2 regions of the Lawsonibacter sp. LCP25S3_E2 genome follow, and region 1 is predicted to be linked to the other one. Evidence: predicted binding sites of a transcription regulator. Region 1 holds the regulator's gene; the other holds the start of a gene.
What was found. Region 1 encodes Rex, which represses fermentation and respiration genes when NADH is low (regulators of the CRP and FNR family bind a similar motif). Its sites were predicted from a motif close to ATTGTTAANNNNTTAACAAT; they were not measured.

Region 1 (9,822 bases):
GACATTCTCCACTTCAACACCCTCCACCTTGGTGAAGGCACCCTCGGCCTCGGGCAGCAGCTCAGCGCGGGCGGCGTTCTGGGCGGCGATGGTAGCCGCCTGAATGATGGGGGCAGTCACGCTGTTGGTGGCGGCCAGAGCCCCGGTGATGACGATGCAGATGACACACAGCACCACGATGGGCTTAAATACTCGATTCCAGTTGCTCATTTGCTCTCGCCTCCCTTTTTCACCTTGGCGATGCCCAGCTTATCCTGCCGGGTCAGCACTTCAATATAGGGCACCAGCAGGTTCATCAGCAGAATGGCGAAGGACACGCCCTCGTTCATGGTGCCGAAGTGACGGATCATCATGGTAATGAGACCCAGGCCAATGCCGAAGACCAGCTTGCCCTTCTGGGTGGTGGGAGAGGTGACATAGTCGGTGGCCATAAAGAAGGCACCCAGCATGAGGCCGCCGGACAGCAGCTGCACGATGGGGTCAAGGCCGAAGCACACGCTGAGCACAGCCACAGTGGCCAGATAGGTCACAGGAATGACAGGGCTGATGACCTTGGTAACAATAAGGTAGATGCCGCCGGCGATCAGGGTGATGGCGCAGGTCTCGCCCAGCACACCGCCGTGGTTGCCCAGCAGCAGGGTCACATAGTCACCGGCGCCCAGGTCGGCCACATGAGCCAGAGGGGTGGCGGAGGTAGCGGCATCCGCACCCTGGGGGAAACCGTAGGTGGACATACGTCCGGCAAAGCCAACAGCCATAGCGATACGGCCCACGATGGCGGGGTTGGCAAAGTTATAGCCCAGACCGCCGAAGAGCTGCTTAATGATGACAATGGCGATGAACGCGCCCACGATGGGCATCCACCAGGGCAAGGTGGAAGGCAGATTGAAGGCCAGCAGCATGCCGGTCACTACAGCGGAGAAATCCCCCACAGGGTTCTCCCGGCCCATGAGCTTGCAGTAGGCCCACTCGAAGAAGACACAGGCCGCCACGGTGATGGCGGTGAGGATCAGGGAATTGACTCCGAAGATGATCACAGAGGCGATCAGGGTGGGCACCAGGGCCAGACACACCCGCTGCATAATCTTCTGGGTGGAGTCCGCGCTGGTAATGTGAGGCGCGGCGGTAACGATCAGTTTATTGGCCATTACTTTTTACCTCCATTCTTCATCATGATCTTGGCCAGGGCAATGGAGGGGGCCAGAGGCCGCTTGGCCGGGCAGACAAAGGAGCAGGTGCCGCAGCTCATGCACAGATCGGCGTTGAGCTCCTGCAGCAGCTCCACATTGCCCGCGTTATAGGCCTGGACAATCTCCTTGGCGGACAGGCCCAGAGGGCAGGCGTTGGTACACCGGCCGCAGTGGATGCAGTTGGTGACCTTGGGGGTCTGGGCCATCTTCTTGGAGAAGGCCAGAACCGCGTTGTTGTTCTTCAAAATGGGCTGGTCCAGGCTGGCCAGGCAGTTGCCCATCATGGGGCCGCCGTAAAGGACCTTGCCCGGCTCATCGGTGAAGCCGCCGCAGAAGTCCATCAGCTCCTGAACGGGAGTACCGATGATGACCTCAACATTCTTGGGCTCCTTGATGATGTCGCCGTCCACGGTCAGACGCTTGGTGACCAGAGGCATGCCGGTCTTTAAGTACTTGCCTACGAAAGCCACAGAAGTGACGTTCATAACAATTACGCCCACGTCAGAGGGCAGGCCGGGGAAAGGCACTTCCCGGCCGGTGCAATTTTCAATGAGCACCTTCTCAGCGCCCTGGGGGTAGCGGCAGGGCAGCTCCTTGACCTCTACGCCCTGGGTGGCCACACTCTTCATCTTGGCAATGGCCTCGGGCTTGTTGCCCTCGATGCCGATGATGCACTTGGGGATCTCCAAGTACTTCATGACCGCCTGGATACCGTCCATGATGAACTGGGTATCCTCCAGGAAGCAGCGGTTGTCCGAGGTGATATAGGGCTCACACTCGGCGCCGTTGATCACCAGGGTATCGATCTCGTCCAGGTTCTTGGGGGCCAGCTTTACCGCAGTGGGGAAACCGGCGCCGCCCAGGCCGACCAGACCGCTGGCGCGGACGGCGTCCTGGAAGGACTTCAGATCAGTGACCACAGGAGGAGCGATGGAGGGGTCCACCTTCTGCTCCCCGTCGGGGATGATAACCACGGCGGTCTGCGGCGCGCCATTGGGCGCGGTGATGGTGATGATACTGTCCACAACACCGGATACGCCGGAGTGGATGTCGGAGGAGACAAAGCCCCCGGCCTTGCCCACCACGGAACCTACATAGACCTGGTCACCCTTGGCCACGGCGGGAGACGCCGGAGCACCGATGTGCTGACCCATAGACAGCACAATCTTAGAGGGCAGCGGCATTTTTACCGTTTCCAGGTTGGAAGTCCGTTTCTCGTGGGGGACACCCGCGCCCTGCGCGGATCGTTTGAGAAATTTGCTCATGTAAGATTTCGACCTCCCTATTCTGTTCTGCCGGGATTTGGAAGTACCCGTACCACACGGTTCTCCGCTCTTACAAAGCGGCAAAAAAACCGCTCTTCCCCTTGCGGCAGCGGATACATTCCTTGCGCCCGCACAGAACGGGCGCACGACAAAACCCGTCGCTTTCCCTTCCTTTTTCATCAGTGCGGAAAAGCGCCGGCTCTGCTTGCGGCAAATATCATACACCATCTTTCATAAAAATGCAAGATAATTTGCAGCCTTCATCCATTTTTCGCAAAAAAATCGGGTGCGGAAAACTCCGCACCCGTTTGCAAGTGTTTCTGTGTCCGTCAGCAGCCGCAGCCGTTGTTGCAGCCACAGTTGTTGCTGTTGCCGCAGCTGTTGCCGTTGCCGTTGCCGCAGCAGCACAGAATGACCAAAAGGATGATGATCCACAGGCAGCTGTTGCCGCCCCAACCGTTATTGCAGCACCCCATAATGAGTACCTCCTGATATGAAAGTTTTAAGAGGGCTGTCTGCCGCTCTCATTCCTATCATATGGCAGGAACAGAAAATGGGTGTCTGTTCTTCAGGAAATCTTTTCCGCGAAGGAACGCAGCATGGTAGCTACCTCGGCCCGGTTGGCGTTGTACTGGGGATTAAGGGTAAGTACACCGCCATTGCTTGCGCCGCTGACCACTCCTTCGGCCACCGCCCAGGCCATCGCCTCCTGAGCCCAGCTGCTCACCTTGTCCCGGTCCTGATAGCCGCTCAGGTCGGCTCCCTGGCCCATGCTGAGCCCCAGATAGTTGGAGGCAAAGCTATAGAGCATCACCACCACCTGCTCTCGGGTGACCTGCCGGTTGGGAGAGAAGGTACCGTTTCCGGTGCCGGCCGTAACGCCCTGGGACACGGCCCACTTCACATAGGGGGCATACCAGGCACTGTCCGGTACGTCAGTCAAGGATACATTGGCACTGGCCATTTCACCGGCCGGAGCTCCGGCCAGCTGATAGAGAACGGTAGTGAGCATGGCACGGGTCATCGGTTCCTTGGGGCCGAAGGTATGTTCGCTCATCCCGGAGAAGAGCTTTTTCTCATACACATAATTGACCGGCGCATAGTACCAGTCGCTCTGCTTCACATCCAGGAAGGGTGCCGCAGCAGTGTTTCCCCCCTCCACGGTGTAGCTTCCCTGTACCCCCATGGTGGCATAGCCGGACTGGATGGTGATATAAGCTGTGGTATCCTCTCCCACCAGGTAGCGGTGGTTGGCATTTAACGCAGCGCCGGAGGAGACCTCGGTCCCGGCGGTCACATCCACCACCGCACCGTTATGGGTGACGGCGGCATAGCCCTCCAGCATCAGGGCACCGCTGCCGGTACTCAGACAAATCCGCTGTCCATCATACCACTCCCGGCGCTGGAGGGTGTCACTGGACTGCCCGGAGGCAACGCTTCCCCCGCTGGTCACCTGTCCATGGACCTGATCCAACGTAGACTTCGCCGTATCATAGGTATCCTCAAGGGCGCCGTAGGCAGCCTCGGTCCCGGCTCGGAAGGCCTGAGGCATAAAGTTCTCCACGAGATAGCTCAGGCTCACCGGTCCGTCCCCGGATACCGCGGCATAAGCTCCGGCCGCCAGCAATACAAAGGCCACGGCCAGCACCAGCGGCCTTAGAAATTTCTTCATGGCAGCTCCTCCTCTCTCTCCTCCGCCGTCTCTCCCTGCTGAGAGATCAGATAGCTCAGGGTCAGCAGACTATCAGAAAAATGGACCGACTCTACCACCACATTTTCCCGGCTGATGGCCAACTCGTGGTTGGTAAAGTTCCAAATCCCCCGCACCCCGGCATTGACCAGACGGTCGCACACACTCTGGGCCGCAGAAATGGATACCGTAAGCATACCGACACTCACTGGATGGGCAGCCACAAAGGCCTCCAGCTCATCGGCGTGGTAAACGGGCACTCCCGCAATCTTGGTGCCAACCACCTGCGGATTGACGTCAAACGCCGCCAACAGGCGGAACCCATTGCTGGAAAACTGAAAATTTTGAATGATGGCACGCCCCAGGTTGCCTGTGCCCATGACCACCACCGTATGGCCCCGGTTAATGCCCAAAATTTCTCCAATTTCCTCTTTTAAGCTATCTACCTTATACCCGTATCCCTGCTGACCAAACTCTCCAAAGCAGAACAGATCCTGACGGATCTGAGAGGCAGTCAGTCCCATGGACTTTCCCAGGGCACTGGAGGAGATCCGCACCACGCCGGCTCGCTGTAATTCCGACAGATGGCGGTAATATCGAGGCAGGCGGCGAATCACCGCCGTGGATACTTTCGCATTTCGTTTCATTCTACGCTCCGTCTCCCAGGCTCCGGGCCAGTACAGCCCAGCCGGTATAGCCGCCGCCCTATGAGGCGGTGGGCTCTAATACAATACTTTGTTATTCTACCCCATCCCTCCCCGGCTGTCAAACTCTTTTCCCTGGCAGTGCACCCCTGATTTCCCAAAAAACGGGGCATGGTACGTCTCCATGCCCCGTAACTTATCCAATTTAATTCCAGAAATCTGTCTTCTGCTTCAGTTCAATGGAAGAGGCCTTAAATACCGGGTCCTTCCCCTCATGACGCTGCTGGGTATAGTCCTTCAGGGCCCGCATAGCGGTGCCGCCCAGAATGACGATGACCGGCAGGTTGATAATGGCCATACAGCCCATGAGCACATCCGCCAGATTCCAAACCAGGCTGAACTCCAGCTGCCCGCCCAAAAAGACCAGCACACAGGCAACCAGGCGGAACACATTCATGGCGCTGTTCTTTAAGGTATGTCCGGCAATGTAGTTCAGGCAGCCCTCGCAATAGAAGAGGTTGCCCAGCAGAGTGGTAAAGGCAAACAGCAGCAGGGCGAACGTGATGAAATAGGGGCCCACGCTGCCGAAGGTAGTAGCCAGAGAGGCCTGCACCAGGGGAGCGCCGTTCAGGCCGCCCTTGATGTCAATGCCGGTGCTCAGGCACATCATGGCCGTGGCAGTACACACCAGGATGGTGTCAATGAACACCGAGAGCATCTGCACCAGGCCCTGCTTGACCGGGTGGGATACGCTGGCAGCGGCGGCCGCATTAGGGGCGGAGCCCACGCCGGCCTCGTTGGAGTACAGGCCGCGCTTAATGCCCTGCATAATGGCGGAAGAACCAAAGCCCACTGCTCCGCCGAAGATGGCCTGGAAATCAAAAGCGTCGTGGAAAATCCGGGCCAGTACACTGGGGATCATGTTCAGGTTCAGCACCATGACCACCAGGGCCATGAGAATATACAGCACGCCCATTACCGGCACCAGTACACCGGTGACCTTGACGATGCGCTTGCCGCCGCCCAGCACACATACGGCAACCAGCAGCGCCAGCACCGCGCCGCCCACCAGAGTAACCACGCTATAGGTACCGCCGCCCAGGGTCACATAGCCCGCCTGCTCATAGAAGGCATAGCTGGTGAAGCTGTCCAGCAGGTTAAAGGAGGCCACCATATTGAAGCCGCCGGCATAGGTGGCAATGAGCACCACGGCGAAGATCACACCCAGCAGACGGCTGTGGAGGGCTGCCTCAATGTAATAGGAGGGGCCGCCGTAGCTGCCGCCCTTGGGGTCCTTCTTCTTATAAATTTGAGCCAGGGTACTCTCTACAAAGGCAGAGGCTCCGCCCACAATGGCGATGAGCCACATCCAGAACACCGCGCCGTAGCCGCCCACGGCAATGGCATTGGCCACGCCCACAATGTTGCCGGTACCCACCCGGCTGGCGGTGGACACCATCAAAGCCTCGAAGGCGGAAACGGAGTTCTCATCTTTGGATTTCTCCCCCACCACCCGGATGGATTCCGGGAGCATGCGCAGCTGGAGCAGCTTGCCCCGCAGGGTGAAGTACAATCCCACACCCAGCAGCATGATGATCAAGATATAGCTGTACATGGCGTCGCTGATTGCCAAGATCAGATTCAGAAACGCGTCATACATAGTTTTCTTCCTCTCTTTCTCTCTCTTGTTCCAATTCTCATGGTATCCCTCCAAATACCCGGAAAATTATATCATGGTTTCCCCTCTTTGGCCATAGCTTCTACATCAATCGCAAAATTTCTTTTTTCAGGCGGGCGATAATCCGCTTTTCTAATCTAGAAATATAAGATTGGGAGATTCCCAAAAGGTCAGCCACCTCCTTCTGGGTACACTCCCGCCGCCCGTCCAAACCAAAGCGCAGGGTGATAATATGCTTCTCCCGCTCTTCCAGCCGCTCCAAAGCCTGATGGAGCAGCTGCCGGTCCACATCCGCCTCCAGAGGCTGCACCACCAGATCCTCATCTGTGCCCAAAATGTCACTGAGCAGAAGCTCATTTCCGTCCCAATCGGTATTGAGCGGTTCATCAAAGGACAACTCACTTTTCTGGTTTGCTGTTTTCCGCAGATACATGAGGATTTCGTTTTCAATGCACCGGCTGGCGTAGGTGGCCAGCTTAATGCTTTTGGCAGGCTGATAGGTGCCCACCGCCTTAATAAGGCCGATGGTCCCGATGGAGATCAGGTCCTCGATGTGGATTCCTGTGTTTTCAAAGCGCCGGGCAATATAGGCCACCAGGCGCAGGTTGTGCTCGATGAGCTTGTTCCTGGCCCTGGCATCCCCTGCCTCCAGGCGGGCGATCAGCTCTGCCTCCTCCGCCCGGTCCAGAGGGGCGGGAAGGGTGTCGCTGCCCCCGATGTACATGATTTTACCCGGCTGGAGAAGGCCCAGCCGGGTAAACAGGCCAGCCAAACGGTTCATCCATTTGATGTAAAGCATTTTCCCTTTCATATTCCATCCTCCATTGGCCCGATCAGGGCCCGGTATCCGCCCCCGTCTGACACGGGGGTCGGCGACAGGGCCACCAGCACAGGCCCTCTGGCACATCCATCCACTTCCAGACTGTCTGCCCGCACCGCCAGCAGCAGCCCCCGGTCCACCCCCACCGAGCGGTAGGGCAAAAGGCGAAAGCGTCCCCTCCAGCGCCCCGTTCCCAGCCGCTCCAGCGCTCCGGCGGGATCCCGCAGATCCTCGGCTGTGGGGCGGCGGTCATGGGGAAAGAGATCCCGAGCAGCATCTCCCTCGGCCACCATCACCCCTCGTCCCGACACCGGGTCGGTGAGGGTGTTGCCTGTGTCCACCAGGGCAGTCAGCTCCACCCTGCGGTCTCCTAATCGAAGCACAGCACGGGCCAGCTCCCCGCCTGCGGCGGTATGCCGCCCCAGTCTGCGAAAGACCAGCGTGATCACCAGATAGCACACCGCCGCGGACAGCAAAACCATTTTGAGGTCCATGGACGAATAGAAGACCCCGCCTCCCAAAGACAGGCCAGTGCCCCCCATCAGTCCTATTGCTACCACCCCCCCTCCAAAGGCACAGGTAAGGGCAACGAATAAAATCCCCTGCCGGAGAAGCCTGCGGCTCCCCCCATAGGCCGCCACCATCATCAGCAGCGCTGATGCCGCCCGGCACAGAGGGTGGGAGAGAAAGGACAACCCCGGCACGAAAATGGCCACCGCATAAAGTCCCCCCAGTACTGCCCCCAGGGCAAAGCGCAGCCGCCGCAGGGGTTCCCCTGCCAGCCGGGCGGCAGCCAAAAGGAGCAGATAATCTACAATGGCGTTGAGCAGAAAGAGCGTGTCCACATAAATAACCGTCATGTACCTCTCCCCTTTCCTCCACTTGTCGGCAGGCTGTCCCGCAGTCCTTATTATAGGAACCTCTCCGGGCGAAAGGGGCCGAAACCGGGATAGGGCTTCCCGTCATATTTTGATGGGCTTGCGGCAAAAACTTTTTCTTAATTTTGTTGGAAGATCCATTTGTTGCTCTTGTGCTTCTCATAATCTCATGTTATAATATCGTTAGACGATATTGAGATTCGAGAAAGGGGGAAGTGCGATGCCTGGACGGGATAAGGGCGGACTGACCGAGCCTATGTACTATGTGCTCATGTCCTTTCTTCACGGAGAGATGTGCGGCATTGAGATCACCGACTTTGTCTCACAGAAAACTGCCGGCCGGGTACGGCTGGGCCCCGGAACCCTCTATACCCTGCTGGCGAAGTTTCAGGAGGAAAAGCTCATTGAAGAAACCCAGGTGGACGGGCGCAAGCGTACCTACCGCATTACCGACAAAGGCCGGGATGCCTTCCGGGAGGAGCTGGAACGGTTAAAGGCCTGTGTGCTGGACGGAGAGGAGGAGCTGAGATGAAACATACCATCGTTCGCCTGATTCCCTTCGGCGGCTTTGATATCCCCGGTCTGGAAGGTTGGCTGGCGGAATGCTCCGCCCAGGGGCTTCGCTTTGCCGCAGCCATGGGGCCAATCGCTCTTTTTGAGCGCTCCACCCCCCTTCGGGTTCAGGTTCATCTGGAGCCCATTCAGGGCCCTGTGGCGGAAGATCCGGAACTAAACGCCATTTATGAGCAATCCGGCTGGCAATATTGGGGCATGTTCCGGGGCAGCTTCTTTGTGTATGTCTCTTCCGACCTGGACGCTCAGGCCCACACGGACCCGGATACACTGGACTACGCCCTCCGGAAATTTTTCCACTTCAAGCTTGCCTGCGGACTGCTTCTGCTTTTGGGAAATCTCCTGCTCCTGGGGCTCTACGGGCGAGGCGCTCCCTGGGAAATCGACTGGGTGTGTCTCCGGTACTACCCGGTGGAGACCCTGTCCGACGGTATGATCATTCCTTTCCTGCTGGCAGCACTAGGCTTTTTCTTCGTTGACCTGTCCTACCTGTTGGGGCTCATTCATTTGCTGCGTTACCGCAAGGCGGTCAAAAACGGTACATCCCCCAGGGGCCACCGGGGGCTGGGATGGCTGCTGGCGGCGGGACTGCTCCTTCTGCTGCCCGTTCTCATCAACACCGTTCAGCTCTTTTCCGGTCTGGACTACCGCCCCTATGATCTGGAGGGCTCGGGATTTGTCACCCTCACTGACCTGGAGGGAGCGGATTTCCGCATTCACCAGGATCCTTTCTATAACATGGATTACATCTCCCACCATGGGACTTTGTTGAACCCGGAACATTGGTATTTTCAGCAATACGGAAGCTTCAGCGCAAACCAGAGTCCTTTTGACGTGCCCCGGCTGGAAATCTCCATCACCCGCTATCCTCTGGAGATCCTTGCCGAAATGCGCTGTGAGGAGTGGAGCCGGCAGTACATCAACGGCTCAGGAGACTACGAAACCTTGGAGGCCGCCTATGGGCTGGATGAGATCCGCTATGCCCCACGGGAGAAGTGGATCCACACCAATGAGCTGACCGGGGAAACACGCACCTTCCTGCCCGGCGGGATTTTTATCCTGCGCCGGGGAACCACCGTCCTCT
Region 2 (9,822 bases), on a different contig from region 1:
TACTCCTCGATCACGTCGCAGATGACCTTGGTGTAGCCGTCGGTGGTGTAGTTCTCCAGCAGGGGGTGGTCGCAGACGTACACGCCGTCAGCGCCGTAGCCGCCCAGCTCCTTGGCAATGCCCTCGATGTTGTGGCCCAGGAGAATGCCGTACAGCTTGGAGCCCAGCTCGTCGGCCAGCTTGCGGCCCTCGGAGATCAGCTCGAAGGAGGTGGGCATCATGGTGCCCTGACGCTGCTCGCAGAATACCCAAACGCCGCCCTTGAATTCTTCAATCGCAGCACTGTTGTAGTTAGACATTTTTTTACTCTCCCTTCTATCAGATCAGGTGCTTGGCAGCCAGCAGGCCGGCCAGCTTCTCGCAGGTGGCCTTGTCGGCACCCTCCAGCATCATGCCCACGCCCTTCTGGGGGGGAGTAAAGGACTTGAAGATGTTGGTGGGGGAGCCCTTCAGACCGATGGTGGTGGGATCGATGAGGGGATCGTCCTTCAGGGTGTTGTAGTCAAAGATCTCGTAGGGCTTCTCGTAGCACTCGAAAATGCCGCCGACGCTCATATAGCGGGGCTCGTTGAGCTCCTTGATGCAGGTGATGAGGCAGGGGGTCTTGACCTTGATGGTCATGTAGCCGTCCTCCAGCATACGCTTAACGGTGACGGTGTCGCCCTCCTTGGCGATCTCAGCGGCATAGGAGACCTGGGGCAGGCCCAGCTTCTCAGCGATCTGGGGACCGACCTGGGCGGTGTCGCCGTCGATGGCCTGACGGCCGCACAGCACGATGTCGTCCTTCTCCACGCCGATCTTGTTGATGGCAGCGGCCAGGATCTGGGAGGTGGCGTAGGTGTCGGAGCCGCCGAACTCACGGCCGGACACCAGCACGGCGCGGTCTACGCCGCGGGCCATGACCTCGCGCAGCATACCCTCGGCGGGCGGGGGGCCCATGGAGATCACGATGACCTCGGCGCCGGTCTGCTCCTTCAGAACCAGAGCGGCCTCAACGGCGTTCAGGTCATCGGGGTTGGTGATGGTGGCCATGGAGGCACGGTTCAGGGTGCCGTCGGGGTTGACGGCCACCTTACCGGAGGTATCGGGGACCTGCTTTACACAAACAATGATTTTCATTTCAATCTGCCTCCTATCTTATTTCACGCCCAGGTGGCTGGAAATGACCATGCGCTGGACCTCGGAAGTGCCCTCGTAGATCTCGGTGATCTTGGCGTCGCGCATCATGCGCTCCACGGGGTACTCACGGGTGTAGCCGTAGCCACCGAAGAGCTGAACGGCCCGGCGGGTCACATCGGAAGCGGCCTCAGCGGCAAAGAGCTTGGCCATAGCGGCGTCCATGGAGTAGGGCTCGTGGTTCTGCTTCTTCATAGCGGCGGCGTACACCAGGTACTGGGCGGCCTGCATACGGGTGTGCATATCGGCCAGCTGGAACTGGGTGTTCTGGAACTGGCTCAGGCGCTTCTTGAACTGGATACGCTCCTGGGTGTACTTGATGGCCTCGTTGATGGCGCCCTCGCCCAGACCCAGAGCCTGAGCAGCAATGCCGATACGGCCGCCGTCCAGAGTCATCATGGCGATCTTAAAGCCCTTGCCCTCCTGGCCCAGCAGGTTCTCCTTGGGAACGATGCAGTCCTCAAAGATCAGGTCACAGGTGGAGGAGCCGCGGATACCCATCTTCTTCTCGTGCTTGCCCACGGAGAAGCCGGGGAAGCTCTTCTCCACGATGAAGGCGGAGATGCCGTGGTTGCCCAGCTTGGGATCGGTCATGGCGAAGACCACGAAGGTGTCGGCCACAGTGCCGTTGGTGATGAAGCACTTGGAGCCGTTGAGGACGTAGTGATCGCCCTCCAGCACGGCGGTGGTCTGCTGGCCAGAGGCGTCGGTACCGGCGTTGGGCTCGGTCAGGCCGAAGGCGCCGATCTTCTTGCCGGACAGCAGGTCGGGCAGGTACTTCATCTTCTGCTCCTCGGTGCCGTGCTCAAAGATGGGGGCGCAGCACAGAGAGGTGTGAGCGGACACGATAACGGCGGTGGTGCCGCAGACCTTGGCCAGCTCCTCCACGCACATGGCGTAGGACAGCACATCGCCGCCGGCGCCGCCATACTGCTTGGGGAAGTAGATGCCCATCATGCCCAGCTTGCCCATCTTCTCCACGGTCTCCATGGGGAAGCGCTCTTCCTCGTCGATCTCCTCGGCCAAAGGCTTGACCTCGTTCTCGGCGAACTCGCGGTACATCTTGCGGACCATCTCTTGTTCTTTCGACAGGTGAAAATCCATTTTGCAGTCCTCCTACTATAAATTACTAGCTTGATATCGTGAGCGCTTCCGCCGGCGAGGAGGGCCGGCCTTCCAGACCATATGCGGCACTGTCGTGGCGGAGCAAAACGATACATGGGAATGTCCGAACATCCCTGGGCTCGATGGAAACCCCATCTTCGTTATAATTTTAACAAAGGTGGGGTAAAAAAAGAGCAACACGGGCCTGTCCGGCGTTGCGGAATTTATTGTACACGCAGGGGTGTCGAATAAACTGACCAAAGTATATCATTCTTCCCCTTAAAATGCAAGGGGGAAAGTGCAGGAAATCCTTAATTTATCAAGAGAAAATGTGGATAATTTCATGTAAAACCATGTGAGTTGCCCAGGGGGTGGGGGAAGGGGGAATGCTGGCGGGGGCGGAAGAAAAACGCCGCCGGAGGGATAAACCCTCCGGCGGCGTTGACAGAGCAGGATTTACTTCTTGGTGTAGTCGTAGAAGCCCTTGCCGGTCTTGCGGCCCAGCAGACCGCCGCGGACCATCTTCTTGAGCAGATAGGTGGGGCGGTACTTGGAATCGCCAAACTCGGTGTACAGGGTCTCCATGATGGCCAGACATACGTCCAGACCGATGAAGTCGCCCAGAGCCAGGGGGCCCATGGGGTGGTTTGCGCCCAGCTGCATGGACTTGTCGATGTCCTCCACGCTGGCCGCACCGGTCTCCACCAGGCCGATGGCGTCGTTGATCATGGGGATGAGCAGCTTGTTGACCACGAAGCCCGGAGATTCCTTGACCTCCACGGGGTCCTTGCCCAGCTCTTTGGCCAGGTTGTAGGTGAACTCGAAGGTCTCATCGGTGGTGTTAATGCCCCGGATGATCTCCACCAGCTTCATGGAGGGCACGGGGTTAAAGAAGTGCATACCGATGAGGGGGTGCTTCAGGCCACGAGCCATGTCGGTGATGGGCAGGGAGGAGGTGTTGGAGGCGAAGATGGTGTCCTCCTTGCACAGCTCATCCAGCTCCTTAAACAGGGCCTTCTTGGTGTCCATATCCTCCTTGACGCACTCGATGACCAGATCGGCATCGGCGGCGGCGGCAGTCTCCTCCACGGAGATATTGGCCATAAGGGCATCCTTGGCCTCCTGGGTCATCTTGCCCTTGTCTACCCGCTTCTGGAGGGACTTGGCCAGGGCATCCTTATGCCGCTGGGCGGATTCCAGGCTGCTGGCGTACATCAGGACCGAGTGGCCCTTGGCGGCAAAGACCTGGGAGATGCCGCTGCCCATGGTGCCGGCGCCGAACACTGCAACTTTCATACTGTTTCCTCCTAATATGGTAATTCTGCCGCGGGCTCTGGTTCCCTGGCCGGAGGCTTCGCGGCTCCGCTCTCTTGCTCCACAGTATAACTGTTTTTCTATCTGGAAGCAAGGGCAAAAAGGCGTTTTTCTAGATTTTTTTTCGCGGAAGGCCCAAAAAATTGAGAAATTATAATTAAATAATTATACTTTTGCTATCTAAATTGTTATAATGCGGCGAGGGACAGGTCCAAGCGAAGCTGAAGCGGGCAAAGAGAAGGCCTGCAAAAGTGACCGGCAAGGGGCAGCCTGATTTCTCCGGCACAGAGGGAAAATGAGCAGAAAGGGAGAAAACGGGCAGGGGACAGTCCAAACCTTTCACGGAAAATTCATAGACTTTTTGGGCGAATCATGGTAGAATCGAAAATGGATTGGAATCAAAATTATCCTGCCTTCTGTTTGAGCGACGGTCCCGCCGGGAAAACTGCCCTTGGGGACCGAGCAGAAGGGGGGCGTAAGCGTGAAAGACGCGTGGAGGTAAGTGTGAAACGAGAGATTTTAGGCATCCAATTTGACGATCTCACACGGGAAGAGGCTGCCCAGCGGGGAGCACAGCTGCTGGAGGAGGATAAGTTCCACTATGTGGTCACGCCAAATCCGGAGTTTATCCTGGCCGCAGAGAAGGATCCGGAGTTTAAGCGGGTCCTGAATGAGGCGGACCTGGTGCTCCCCGACGGCATCGGTGTGATCTATTCCGCTAAGATCCTGGGTACTCCTCTTAAATGCCGGGTTGCGGGGATTGAGTTTGGCGAGGACATGCTCGCCTGCCTCAACGAGCGCAAGGGCCGGCTGTTTCTCCTGGGTGCCAAGCCCGGTGTGGCCGAGGCGGCGGGGGAGAAGATTCTGGAGCGCTATCCGGACATTGTCCTGTGCGGCACCCAGGACGGATATTTTAAGGATGAGCAGAGCGTGCTGCTGAAGGTGGCGGCTGCCCAGCCTGATTTGCTCTTTGTCTGCCTGGGAGCGCCCAAGCAGGAGAAGTGGATGGCCCGGTGGGGCAAGCACACCGGTGCCCGGCTGGCCATTGGCCTGGGGGGCGTGCTGGATGTGTTCGCGGGCAATGTGAAGCGGGCCCCAGAGGCCTGGCAGAAGGCGGGCATGGAGTGGGCCTACCGCCTGGTGCGGGAGCCCCAGCGGGCTGGCCGTATGGCAAAGCTCCCGCTGGTTCTGGTAAAAGCTGCCGGAGAAAAGATCCGGCGTAAGTAATCCCGGAGCGCTGCGCGTCTGGGAGGGTTTGGAAAAGGAGGTTTTCCTATGGTGTACATTATGCTGGCAGAAGGCTTTGAGGAGTCTGAGGCCATTGTGCCTGCGGATCTGCTGCGCCGGGCTGGTATCGAGACCGCCCTGGTGTCGGTAGAGCCCGGCCTGGTGCGGGGCAGCCACGGCATCTGTGTCCAGGCAGATCTGACCTTCGGGCAGATCGACCTGTCAAAGGCGGAAATGATCGTTCTGCCCGGCGGCCTGGGGGGCGTGAAGAACCTGAGCAAGCTCTCCGGCATCGGCCACACCATCCAGCTGCTTCTGGAGCAAGACAAGTGGGTGGCTGCCATCTGTGCCGCCCCCACCCTGCTGGCAAAACGGGGGTTTCTGCAGGGAAAGAAAGCGGTGTGCTACCCCGGTATGGAAGACCAACTGGAGGGCGCTGAGCCCCAAATGGAGCGCGGCGTTGTAGTAGACAGACCAATTATCACCGGCCGGGCGGCCGGTTCCGCCTTTGACTTTGGGCTGGAGCTGGTGAAGGCCCTGGCGGGAGAAGAAAAAGCGAAAGAGGTGCGAGATGGCATCCACTATTGACGAGGAAAAAAAGCAGCTGCGAAAGAATGTACGCCGGCAGCTGTCCGCCATGGACCCCCAGGAGCTTGTCCAGGGGGACGCGGCCCTGTTTGAACAGTTTCTGGCCCTGCCCCAGGTGAAAGCGGCCAAGACCATCTTTGCCTTCTGGGGCATTGCCGGCAAGGAGCCCGACACCAAAAAGCTCATTGCCCGGCTGGTGGAGCAGGGCAAGCAGATCGGCCTGCCCCGTATGCTTCCGGAGCATCAGATGGAGGTGCGCCTGTACGACCCCGATAAGCCCCTGATTGAGGTGGGCTTTGGTATCTCCGAGCCGGGGGAGGACTGCCCCCGGATGGAGAAGGAGGACATCGACCTCATCCTGGTACCTGCGGTGTGCTATGACCGCCGGGGCTACCGCCTGGGCTTTGGCGGAGGGTACTACGACCGGTGGCTGGAGCATTTCTCTGGCTTCCGGGTGGGCCTGTGCCGGAAGGCCGTTCTCCAGGACCAGGTGCCCACCGAGGCTCACGACAGCCGGGTGGACCTGCTTATCACCGAGGAGGAGACCTTCTCCTTCTGAGAAACGGGAATAAAAAGTGGGCGGGAGAGAATTCCCCCGCCCAGGTGGATGTGTAGCGATCAGCAGCAGCCGCAATCGTCGTCACAGCCGCTGTTCCGGCTGCTGCCGCAGCCGTTGCTGTTGCCGCAGCCACAGCTGTTGCTGCCGCAGCCGCTGTTGTTCCAGCCGCCGCAGCAGCAGAAGAGGATGATCAGAAGAATGATCCACCAGGAGCCATTGCCGCCCCAACCATTGTTCCCACAGCACATATTGCATTTCACCTCATTTCATTTGCGCCGGGACTTGTTTTCCCGCGCTTCTGTACCATTCTATGGCCCCGGCCTGTCCCCGGTGACAGGGGCGGAGCAAAAAATCATTAGGAGCTGAACCCAATGCCACAGCAACGAGACTATGAACCGCACCAGCGCAGAAGCACCCGCACCACCTCCCACCGGGAGGACAGGGGCGAGTACCGGGAGGAGGCTTCCCACCGATCCTCCTCCCAGCGCCGCAGAAAACGCAAACCCTCCGCCGGACGCACCGCCAGCCTGGTGCTGCTGTATATCGCGGGGGTCATCGGGTCCTCTGTCCTTCTGGCCTGCGTAGGCTGGATCCTGGCCGGAGATGTGCTGGCCCTGAACAAGGAGGAGAAGACGGTCACCATTACCATCACCAATGAGGATTCCTTTGGAGATGTGGCCGACCGCCTGAAGGAAGAGGGACTCATCGAGTACAAATGGCTCTTCAAGCTCTTTGCCGGCATCACCGGCGGGGACGATAATGTGACCATGGGTACCTACACCCTGAACACCGACATGGACTACCGGGCGCTGCTCAGCAGTATGAGTGCCAACTCCGCCACAAAGGCTGAGGTGTCCATCACCATCACCGAGGGCATGAACCTCTCCCAGATCTTTGCGCTGATGGAGGACCGGGGGGTGGCCACGGTAGAGGACCTCAATGAGCAGGCGGCCAACTATGACTATGCCTTTGATTTCCTCCAGGATATTCCCCTGGGCGATGTCAACCGTCTGGAAGGCTTCCTCTACCCGGATACCTACCAGTTCTATACTCCCCACAACACCGTCTACGCTATCAATAAAATGCTGGTGCGCTTTGATGAGATCTATGACGAGACCATGCGTCAGCAGGTGGCCGACTCGGGCTATACCCTGCGGGAGATCCTGACCATCGCCTCCCTCATTGAGCGTGAGACCGACGGTGAGGACCAGGCCAAGATTGCCTCGGTCATCTATAACCGCCTCAATAACCCCAATGCGGGGACCCAGGGCTATCTGCAGATCGACGCCACCCTGGTCTATATCAACGGAGGCAAGCAGCCCACCGAGGCGGACAAGGCCATCGACTCCCCCTATAACACCTACAAATATAAGGGACTGCCCCCCGCCCCCATTGCCAACCCAGGCAAGGAGGCTATCCAGGCCGCCCTCAACCCCGAGAGCACGGACTACTTCTACTATGCCCTGGGGGACGACGGCAAGCATCACTACTTCAAGACCTACGATCAGCTGCAGTCCTTCCTGGCTACCCAGGAACTGTATAACGGATAAACCAAACACACGGGGCGGGGGCGTTGTCCCCTGCCCCATTCTTTAGGAGAGAACGATATGGGAAGAAAAATCGAGCTTTTGGCCCCGGCGGGGGACATGGAGCGGCTTCAAATGGCCCTGGCCTATGGAGCGGACGCGGTGTATTTGGCAGGGAACATGTTCGGCATGCGCTCCTTTGCCGGCAACTTTGACCCCGAGGAGCTGAGAACCGCTGTGGAGCTGTGCCACAGCCGCGGTGTGCGCGTCCACGTCACCTGCAATACCATGCCCCGTAATGAGGAGGTGGCCAGGCTGCCGGAGTGGCTGGAGTATCTGGAGGCGGTGGGGGTGGACGCCGTCATTTTGGCCGATGTGGGCACCCTGGCTCTCTGTAAGCGCTATGCTCCCCACGTCCAGTGCCATATCTCCACCCAGGCCAGCATTGTCAACTACCAGTCTGCCTGTGCCTGGCACGATTTGGGGGCCAGCCGGGTCATCCTGGCACGGGAGCTGAGCCTGGACGAGATCCGGGAGATCCGCCAAAAGACCCCCAAGGAGCTGGAGATCGAGGCCTTTGCCCATGGGGCCATGTGCGTGAGCTACTCCGGGCGGTGCCTGCTGTCCAACTACATGACCGGCCGGGACTCCAACCGGGGAGAGTGTGCCCAGCCCTGCCGCTATCAGTATGCCCTGATGGAGGAGAAGCGCCCTGGGGAGTATTTCCCCGTTTTTGAGGAGAACGGGGAGACCTACATCATGAACTCACGGGATATGTGCATGATCGACCATGTGGCCGAGCTGATGGACGCAGGCCTTGACTCCCTGAAGCTGGAGGGCCGGGCCAAGAGCGCCTACTACGCTGCCATCGTCACCGGGGCCTACCGCCACGCCATTGACGCCGCCATCGCGGGACAGCCCCTGGATCCCGTGTGGCGGGACGAAGTGGAGCACATCAGCCACCGGCACTACTCCACCGGCTTTTACTTCGGCCAGCCGGGGCAATATACAGAAAATTCCCGGTACGTCCGGGACTGGCAGATCGTGGCGAAGGTCCAGTCCTGTGACGGAGAGGGCAACGCCCTGCTCACCCTCAACAACAAATTTGCCCTGGGGGCCGAGCTGGAGCTGGTGGGCCCTGACGTGCGCCCCCAGAAGCTGACGGTGGAGGGCCTGTGGGACGGGGAGGGGAACCCTCTCACCGAGGTGCGCAAGCCCCAGATGACCTTCCGTATGAAGCTGCCCCGGCAGGTGCAGCCCCTGTCCCTGCTGCGGCGGCAGGCTGATCTCAGCCCGCAGTAAGGGGGAGCGGGAATGACACCCACCTATGAACAGATGGGAGACTGGCTGGAGGAGATCGCCGGAGCATTCCCGGACTCCTTTTTTGAGGGGCTGGACGGAGGCATCCAGCTGGAAGAACAGGCCCTTCTAGACCCGGAGTTTCCCCCTGGAGAGATGTACATCATGGGGGAGTATGTCCACGACCTGCTGGGCCGGTACATCCTTCTCTACTACGGCTCCTTTGCCGCGATCCTGGGCGAGGAGGACGAGGAGATGTGGAAGGACGAGATCTTTGCCACCGTGGCCCATGAGTTTACCCACCACCTGGAGGAGACTGCCGGTCTCCATGCTCTGGACGACAAGGATGCGGAGTTTTTGCAGCAGGCCCTGGGAGAGTTGGAAATTAGGAGTTAGGAATTGGAGGGAAAGCGCTATGTCCCACAACGCAGCCAAACCAACTGGCCGCTTTGCCCCCAGTCCCAGCGGGCGGATGCACATGGGCAACCTGTGGTCCTGCCTGCTCTCCTGGCTCAGTGCCCGCAGCGCCGGAGGACGGATGGTCCTGCGTCTGGAGGACTTGGACCCGGACCGGTGCCGGCAAGAGTACTGCGACCAGGTGATGCGGGATCTGGAGTGGCTTGGCCTTGACTGGGATGGGGAGCCCGTCTACCAGTCCAAACGGACGAAGGCCTATGCCCAGGCCTTCCGTGCTCTGGAGGAACAGGGGCTCCTTTACCCCTGCTACTGTACCAGGGCCGAGCGCCTGGCAGCCTCTGCTCCCCACCGCTCCGATGGCCTTTCCGTCTACGACGGACGCTGTTCCAGGCTGACGGCAGCGCAGCGGGAGACGCTGGAGAAAACCCGCCGCCCTGCCTGGCGGGCCTCTGTGCCGGAAAAAACCATTACATTTTGTGATTTGTTCTATGGAAATTACAGTGAGGATTTAAAAACGGACTGTGGGGACTTCATTGTCCGCCGGTCCGACGGAGTCTATGCCTACCAGTTGGCAGTGGTGGTGGACGATGCCGCCATGGGGGTCACCCAGGT

Region 2: ACTQ3R_RS06180 (acyl-CoA dehydrogenase) is a predicted target of Rex. The motif match lies at 2,438-2,457, and genes of this name have one in related genera.

Annotation. Positions count from the first base shown of each region.
Region 1 is NZ_JBQKJL010000007.1:80,956-90,777, reverse strand. It holds gene ACTQ3R_RS08155 (FMN-binding protein) at 1-210, opposite strand, end outside; gene ACTQ3R_RS08150 (RnfABCDGE type electron transport complex subunit D) at 207-1,148, opposite strand; gene rsxC (electron transport complex subunit RsxC) at 1,148-2,455, opposite strand; gene ACTQ3R_RS08140 (hypothetical protein) at 2,785-2,931, opposite strand; gene ACTQ3R_RS08135 (S-layer homology domain-containing protein) at 3,024-4,127, opposite strand; gene ACTQ3R_RS08130 (redox-sensing transcriptional repressor Rex) at 4,124-4,792, opposite strand; gene ACTQ3R_RS08125 (alanine/glycine:cation symporter family protein) at 4,995-6,449, opposite strand; gene sigE (RNA polymerase sporulation sigma factor SigE) at 6,550-7,278, opposite strand; gene ACTQ3R_RS08115 (sigma-E processing peptidase SpoIIGA) at 7,275-8,147, opposite strand; gene ACTQ3R_RS08110 (PadR family transcriptional regulator) at 8,386-8,697, shown strand; gene ACTQ3R_RS08105 (hypothetical protein) at 8,694-9,822, shown strand, end outside.
Region 2 is NZ_JBQKJL010000005.1:63,330-73,151, forward strand. It holds gene acrA (acryloyl-CoA reductase electron transfer subunit beta) at 1-299, opposite strand, end outside; gene acrB (acryloyl-CoA reductase electron transfer subunit gamma) at 319-1,119, opposite strand; gene ACTQ3R_RS06180 (acyl-CoA dehydrogenase) at 1,138-2,280, opposite strand; gene ACTQ3R_RS06185 (3-hydroxyacyl-CoA dehydrogenase family protein) at 2,737-3,576, opposite strand; gene ACTQ3R_RS06190 (WecB/TagA/CpsF family glycosyltransferase) at 4,099-4,821, shown strand; gene ACTQ3R_RS06195 (DJ-1 family glyoxalase III) at 4,870-5,409, shown strand; gene ACTQ3R_RS06200 (5-formyltetrahydrofolate cyclo-ligase) at 5,393-5,968, shown strand; gene ACTQ3R_RS06205 (hypothetical protein) at 6,028-6,216, opposite strand; gene mltG (endolytic transglycosylase MltG) at 6,340-7,518, shown strand; gene ACTQ3R_RS06215 (peptidase U32 family protein) at 7,576-8,796, shown strand; gene ACTQ3R_RS06220 (metallopeptidase family protein) at 8,809-9,189, shown strand; gene gluQRS (tRNA glutamyl-Q(34) synthetase GluQRS) at 9,209-9,822, shown strand, end outside.